Linked DNA regions of Thalassospira sp. TSL5-1. The main gene of each other region encodes a partner of the protein of the gene in region 2 in a complex. Links are inferred from orthologs where the notes say so. Each region holds a gene or a part of one and is shown on either strand. Other genes may lie near its edges.

Evidence for each region.
Region 1: the proteins of tig (region 2) and rpsG are in contact, whole or in part, in a crystal structure (PDB 3GTY), measured with the Thermotoga maritima proteins. The link is inferred for Thalassospira sp. TSL5-1 from one-to-one orthologs. Residues at the interface, in WP_004081061.1 of Thermotoga maritima: Glu122, Val124, Val129, Leu130, Tyr133, Glu188, Gly259, Ile262, Tyr263, Glu266, Ser270, Glu273, Gln274, Glu277, Arg308, Gln311, Ile312, Ser315, Tyr316, Glu325, Arg329, Arg336, Leu363, Phe366, Trp367, Arg373, Leu377, Arg381, Leu384, Glu387; in WP_004081843.1 of Thermotoga maritima: Lys34, Lys52, Lys55, Glu59, Arg62, Gln63, Glu66, Asn67, Lys69, Val71, Arg95, Ala109, Lys110, Lys111, Gly112, Arg113, Pro114, Glu117, Glu121, Ile124, Ala125, Tyr127, Asn128, Asn129, Thr130, Gly131, Lys135, Asp139, Arg142, Met143.

The regions. Positions count from the first base shown.
Region 1 is NZ_KV880646.1:11,861-15,268, reverse strand. What follows is about bases 479-3,408. They hold rpsG (30S ribosomal protein S7), read right to left. Parts: upstream 2,213-3,408; coding sequence 1,745-2,212; downstream 479-1,744. Other genes in these bases: rpoC (DNA-directed RNA polymerase subunit beta'), read right to left, coding at 2,966-3,408; rpsL (30S ribosomal protein S12), read right to left, coding at 2,225-2,596; fusA (elongation factor G), read right to left, coding at 479-1,717. Outside these bases: more of fusA, read right to left, coding at 1-478.
Region 2 is NZ_KV880637.1:1,872,201-1,876,063, forward strand. Bases 457-3,363 are described here. They hold tig (trigger factor), read right to left. Parts: upstream 2,669-3,363; coding sequence 1,244-2,668; downstream 457-1,243. Other genes in these bases: clpP (ATP-dependent Clp endopeptidase proteolytic subunit ClpP), read right to left, coding at 573-1,199; LF95_RS08885 (malonyl-CoA decarboxylase), read right to left, coding at 3,013-3,363. Outside these bases: ATP-dependent Clp protease ATP-binding subunit ClpX, read right to left, coding at 1-271; more of LF95_RS08885, read right to left, coding at 3,364-3,863. UniProt on the Bacillus subtilis protein: Involved in protein export. Acts as a chaperone by maintaining the newly synthesized protein in an open conformation. Functions as a peptidyl-prolyl cis-trans isomerase.

The DNA of each region.
Region 1 (3,408 bases), on a different replicon or contig from region 2:
GGTAAGCGCCGTCGGTCAGGGTGACGGAGAAATCGGTAACCGGGAACCCTGCGATCACGCCATTCGGCAATGAACTTTCGAGCCCCTTTGCAACACCCGGAATGTATTCCTTCGGAACGTTACCGCCAACGACGGTGTCCTTGAAGGAGTATCCACTACCCGGTTCACCCGGGGTGAAGGTCAATTTGATGCGGGCGAACTGACCCGAACCACCAGACTGCTTCTTGTGGGTGTAGTCGATATCGACCTGCTGCGAGATGGTTTCGCGATAGGCAACCTGCGGCGCACCAACGTTTGCTTCGACCTTGAACTCACGTTTCATACGGTCGACGATGATGTCGAGATGCAGTTCGCCCATGCCCGAAATGATGGTCTGCCCGGATTCATGGTCGGTCTTGACGCGGAAAGACGGATCTTCCTGTGCCAGACGTGCGAGTGCCAGACCCATCTTTTCCTGGTCAGCCTTGGTTTTCGGCTCAACAGCAATTTCGATAACGGGATCCGGGAACTCCATGCGTTCCAGAATGATCGGCTTGGACGGATCGCAGAGCGTATCACCGGTGGTGGTATCTTTCATACCAACCAGTGCCACGATGTCACCCGAGCAGGCGTATTTGATTTCTTCACGGTTGTTTGAATGCATAAGCAGCATACGACCAATACGTTCTTTCTTCTCCTTAACGGAGTTCAGAACGTAGGAACCGGCATCCAGAACACCCGAGTAGATACGAATGAAGGTCAAAGAACCAACAAACGGGTCACTCATGATCTTGAATGCCAGGGCCGAGAACGGTGCGTCGTCATTCAGCGGACGTGAATCAGGCTCGTCTTCGGTACCCGGCTTGATGCCGCGAACGTCAGTGATGTCGTCCGGTGCCGGCATATAGTCGAGAACAGCATCCAGAAGCGGCTGAACGCCTTTGTTCTTGAATGCGGTCCCCAGCAGAACCGGAACCAGCTTGGAAGCGAGCGTACCCTTACGGATACAAGCCTTCAGCGTTTCTTCGGTCGGCATTTCGCCTTCCAGATACGCTTCCATCACTTCTTCGTCGAATTCGACAGCGGCTTCGATCAGAGCTTCACGATATTCATTCGCCTGGTCAACCAGGGACTCACGAACGTCGCGATATTCAAACTCGGCACCCAGGGATTCGTCTTTCCAGACGATTTCCTGGTTGCGAACCAGATCGACAACACCTTCGAATTCTGCTTCGGAACCAATCGGCAGCTGCAACACGGCCGTGTTGGCACCGAGACGTTCTTTCATCATGTCGACGCAACGGAAGAAGTCCGCGCCGGTACGGTCCATCTTGTTGACAAAGCACATCCGCGGGACGTGGTATTTGTCAGCCTGGCGCCATACGGTTTCGGTCTGCGGTTCAACGCCGGAAACTGCGTCAAACACAGCGCATGCACCGTCGAGCACGCGGAGCGAACGTTCAACTTCAATCGTGAAGTCAACGTGGCCCGGGGTGTCGATGATGTTGATGCGATGATCTTTCCAGAAGCAGGTTGTTGCAGCAGACGTAATCGTAATGCCGCGTTCCTGTTCCTGTTCCATCCAGTCCATCGTAGCGGCGCCGTCATGGACTTCGCCGATTTTGTAGGACTTGCCGGTGTAGAATAGAATTCGCTCGGTTGTCGTGGTTTTACCGGCATCAATGTGCGCCATGATGCCGATATTGCGATACCGAGAGATCGGAGTACGTTGTACCATAATCGACTCTTGATCTTTGGGTCTGGGTTACCAGCGATAATGAGCGAAAGCCTTGTTGGCTTCGGCCATACGATGGGTGTCTTCGCGTTTCTTGACGGCGGTGCCACGGTTATTGGCAGCATCCATCAATTCACCAGCGAGACGACCAATCATGGTGGTTTCGGAACGCTTGCGCGCCGCATCCACCAGCCAGCGAATGGCAAGTGCCTGACGACGTTCGGAACGAACTTCGACCGGAACCTGATAAGTCGCACCGCCAACACGACGCGAGCGAACTTCGACGTTCGGCTTCACGTTGTCCATGGCTTCATGGAACTGGGCAACGGGATCGCCGCCTTTTGCTTCCATGATGTCAAATGCACCATAAACGATCTTTTCTGCAGCCGATTTTTTACCATCGAGCATCAGACCATTCATGAATTTGGTCAGAACCTTATCGCCATATTTGGCGTCAGGAAGTACTTCGCGCTTTTCAGCAGCGTGACGACGAGACATTCAATGCGCTCCTTATTTCGGACGCTTCGCGCCGTATTTCGAACGACGCTGCTTACGGTCTTTAACACCCTGCGTATCGAGGGTACCGCGAATAATGTGATAACGAACACCCGGCAAGTCCTTTACACGGCCGCCACGGATCATGACGACGGAGTGTTCCTGCAGGTTGTGGCCTTCACCCGGAATGTAGCTGGTCACTTCGTAGCCGTTGGTCAAACGGACACGAGCAACCTTACGAAGTGCCGAGTTCGGCTTTTTCGGTGTGGTGGTGTAAACACGGGTACACACGCCACGCTTCTGCGGGCATGCTTCCAGTGCAGGCACCATATCGCGCTGAGAGCGCGGTGACCGCGACTTGCGGATCAACTGGTTAATAGTAGGCATTAACTTTCCCTTTTGCCTTAACGGACGCCACTTGGGCGTACTCTATCGACGCACGACAAGCGACCGCGTTGCTTTTGCCAAAAGACAAAAACATTGCGGACGCCCAAAAAGCAGGTTTTGACCCTGCCTCGACGGCCGTCAAAGTCGCTTGATGCGACGGAAGGGCGTTTCCACCCGGAACCATTATCGGCCCCGTCACAGAAACACCCCCCAAGATTCGGTGGGCGCATACTAGTGACGGGCCCATATCGCGTCAAGCAAAACCCTTGGAGCCATCGAGTTGGCGCTTCAAACGCCGAAACGAACCGGGGCGTCGATAAGAAATTCCCGGTTCGTCTCTGATTCTTTCATAACCTTGCGCGTAAATCCTTACTCGCCAGCCGGAAGGCTCGGGGACTCGGACCCGCCCTGCGGACCAAAGCTATCGCCGATTTCTTCCTCTTCAGCTTCGAGCTGGATCACACGATCACGTTCGGTAGCAAGTGCCCGGAAGCGATTCATCACCGCACCGGTACCTGCCGGGATCAAACGACCCACAATCACGTTTTCTTTCAGACCGATCAGAGTATCGGTTTTACCCGAGACCGCAGCTTCGGTCAGAACGCGCGTGGTTTCCTGGAACGATGCCGCCGAGATGAAGGAATGCGTCTGGAGAGAAGCCTTCGTGATCCCCTGGAGGACCGGTGAAGCTTCGGCCATATCGCCCCCTTCGCGGGCAGCTTTTTCGTTCTCGGCATCAAAGTCGACACGGTCGACAATTTCGCCAACCAGAAGTGTCGTGTCGCCCGGTTTGGTGATTTCCACTTTCTGGA
Region 2 (3,863 bases):
CTGCTACAGACAGCACCTTCTTTGCATGGCCCTGACCGATGACGTAATCATCGAGAACCTTGCAAATCTCCTGCGGAGAAGGCACCCCATCAGCGGATTTTACAAGATGGGTTTTGTGCTCTTCGCGGATGATGTCCATGCACAGTTCGACACACTCATCGCAGATGAAGACAGTCGGCCCGGCGATGAGCTTGCGCACCTCGTGCTGGCTCTTTCCACAGAAAGAGCAATACAAAGTGTTCTTGGAGTCTCCGCTATTCGATTTGCTCATACAAACCCCAATGATGTTTGACGTTATCTGTTATCGCCATGTTAGCCGGGAAAGCACACCAATCTCAACGATTAATCGCCGCTTTCCGGCTCGCGGCCTTGTCTTTGATATAGGACGGATAGACCAAAAGTGAAGCCCACTCCATTCACAAAACGTTCATCCGGCCCCGGATGTTCCTTCCGATCAGGTTTCACCGTCCTGTAATCTACATGTCTAGGACTTTCGGGCGAAACCACGCAAGCCATAAAAAACGCCCCGGCCATAAAACCGGGGCGTTTTCTGTTTCATCGTGAAGGCGACGTCAGTCTTTTTTGTCACCTTCAGGCTTGGGACGCGAGCTAACAACCTCATCAATCAAGCCAAATTCCTTGGCCTGATCAGGTGTCAGGAAATTATCGCGTTCCATCGCATCTTCGATGGTTTTCAGATCGCGTCCGGTATGCTGGACATAAATCTCGTTGAGACGATGACGCAGAGCCAGAATTTCACGGGCATGGATTTCGATATCCGATGCCTGCCCCTGGAAACCGCCAGACGGCTGGTGGATCATGATCCGCGCATTGGGCAGGCTATAACGCTTGCCTTCTGCACCAGCCATCAAAAGCAAAGACCCCATTGAGGCAGCCTGCCCCATACATACGGTCGACACATCGCAACGGATGTATTGCATGGTGTCATAAATCGCCAAACCGGATGTTACCACCCCGCCCGGTGAATTGATGTATAGGGAAATATCCTTGTCCGGATTTTCCGATTCGAGATGCAGTAGCTGGGCGCAAATCAGTGACGACATGCCGTCATGGACCTGGCCATTGATGAACACGATCCGCTCTTTGAGCAGGCGGGAAAAGATGTCATAGGCCCGTTCCCCGCGGCTGGTCTGTTCAACCACCATCGGTACAAGCGAGTTCATCTGCTCTTCAATCATCAACCGCAATCTCCTTGCTGCAACTTGGTCCGCTGTTGGGCGGATTATTCTGCGCTTTCGTCAGCAGCCTTTTTCTTGGCAGCCGGCTTTTTTGCCGCGGCTTTTTTGGCCGGTGCCTTTTTCTTGGCTTCTTTCTTCGGCGCGTCGTCTTCTTCTTCAGGTTTCAGAAGCTCTTCAACCGTAACGGTTTTTTCTTCAACCTTCGCCAGTTCGACGATGTAATCCACCACCTTGTCTTCATATACAGGGCCCTGAAGCGCCTGCAAGGCCTGCGGATTATTTTTATAGAATTCAATAACAGCCTGTTCCTGGCCCGGGTATTTCTGGGCTTCGGCAACGAGAACCTTATTGATGTCTTCCTGAGTGATCTGGATGTTGTTGTTGCGGCCAACTTCGGCGAGCAACAGACCCAGCAGAACACGACGTTCCGCGATTTCACGGAACTCTTCGGTCAGTTCTTCTTCAGACTTGCCCTTGGTTTCGTCATCTTCCTGGCCGGCTTCGCGTGCCTGTTTGATCTGCTCGACAATGCCGGTCAGCTCATTTTCAACCAGGGATGCCGGAAGATCGAAATCGTGATTGTCAGCCAGCTGATCAAGCAGATCACGCTTCATTTTCTGACGCGCAACCGATTCGTATTCGCGACCATAATCCTTGCGGATAGCTTCTTTCAGGGATTCAAGGCTTTCCTGACCCAGCTTCTTGGCGAGTTCATCGTCAATTTCAGCGGGTTTCTTTTCCTTGATTTCCTTAACGGTCACGTCGAACTCGGCATCTTTACCCGCCAGTTCGTCAGAACCGTAATTTTCCGGGAATGTAACCTTAACAACGGTTTCATCACCGGCATTGACGCCGATCAACTGATCTTCAAAACCGGCAATAAAGGTGCCCGAACCCAGTTCGAGTTCGTAGTCTTCCGCTTTGCCGCCTTCAAAGGCTTCGCCGCCCACTTTACCCAGGAAATCGATGACGAGAACGTCACCGGATTTTGCCTTGCGCTTGCGCTTCAGGGCTTCGGTGGTGCCCTGTGCTGCAGCGATGCGATCAAGGGTTTCGGTGACTTTGCTGTCGTCAAGTTCAACGACTTCGCGCGTCAGGTTCAGCTTCGAGAAATCCATCGGCTCGATGGCCGGAATGATTTCAACCGAAATATCATATTCGAGGTCTTTGCCTTCATCAAAGGCGGTGACTTCGATTTTCGGCTGAACGGCCGGGCGGAGTTCGTTATCGGACAGAATCTTGCTGGTGCTGTCATTTACAGCAGCTTCAAGAACTTCGCCCATAACAGACTTGCCATAACGCTGGCGCAGAAGTTTGGTCGGGATTTTGCCAGGGCGGAAACCCGGAAGACGAACCTGGTCTTTGATTTCTTCCAGCTTGGCGTTAACCTGTTCTTCGATCGTGGCGGCCGGCACAACGACCTTGTATTCGCGCGCCAGGCCTTCATTTTTGGTTTCTGTAACCTGCATAGATAACTCTTTTGCTTAGGTTCGAATAATGTCCGTTACGCGACGCCGTCCGGACGTCAGAAGTCAATATGACTTAACGAATAGCTTTTTTATTTTCTGATCTGCAATGGTACGGGCGAAGGGACTCGAACCCCCACGGATCTCTCCACTGGAACCTAAATCCAGCGCGTCTACCAATTCCGCCACGCCCGCACAAAAGCATACCTCCCGCACCGGAAAAACCGGTGTGGGTGCGCCTTAATACAAACTTCAATCCACTCATGCAAGCGTCGCCTGTTAAGTTAAGCACAAAGCGACGAAAATAGTTGAATTTTCCCGTAACCAAACGGGCTTAATGCCTTGAATTAAGCCGCAAGTCTGCGAACAGTGCCCGATGCTGCAATTTTACCGCCACCGACATAGTTTTCGTGATTCTTCTCGATTTCGTCCGACTGATACAGATAATTTACCATTAATCCAAAGGATTGTGCCTGCCCGGCAACCGAACTGTTGGCATCAAAATTCAGCCGTTCGACGCGCGCGCCATTGCTCAGATGAAAATGCGCAACAGGGTCCAGAGCCGTATCCCGGCCCGGACGACGCTCGTTCAAAAGATAATGCGCCGCCAACCGCAACAATGCCGTGCGGCTATCTGCCGGTATCTGCCATACCTTTTCAACTTGCGTGATGTCTTCGTCTTCTTCGCTGGTCACGAGCGGGCGGCACAGGGATATGTCCTCAACCAGATGCCGGGGAACCTGCGGGTCCGGTTTGGTTTTCACAATAACAGCCGTGCCTGTCGCGCCTTCTTCTGATGTTTCGGCTTGTTGACTGTCGGTAACATCGGTGGCCGCCATCGCGTCAATCTGGTCAATGGCAGAGGTCAACCAGCGACGAAATCCCGGTATCGGCGACAGGGTGGCAAATTGCTGCAGGTTCGGCAGATCGCGTTTGAGTTCCGCCACCACACGCTTAATCAGGAAATCGCCAAAACTGATGCCCGCCAAACCGGACTGTGCATTGGAAATCGAATAAAAGATTGCTGTATCGGCGCGTGTTGGATCGGCAATTTGGTCATCTAGGTCACGATCAATCAACACATCAACATTTTCGGCAATGCCAGAAACCAGGGCAACTTCGACAAAAATTAGTGGCTCGTCGGGCATACCGGGATGAAAAAACGCAAAACAGCGCCGGTCATTGGCCAAACGGCTTT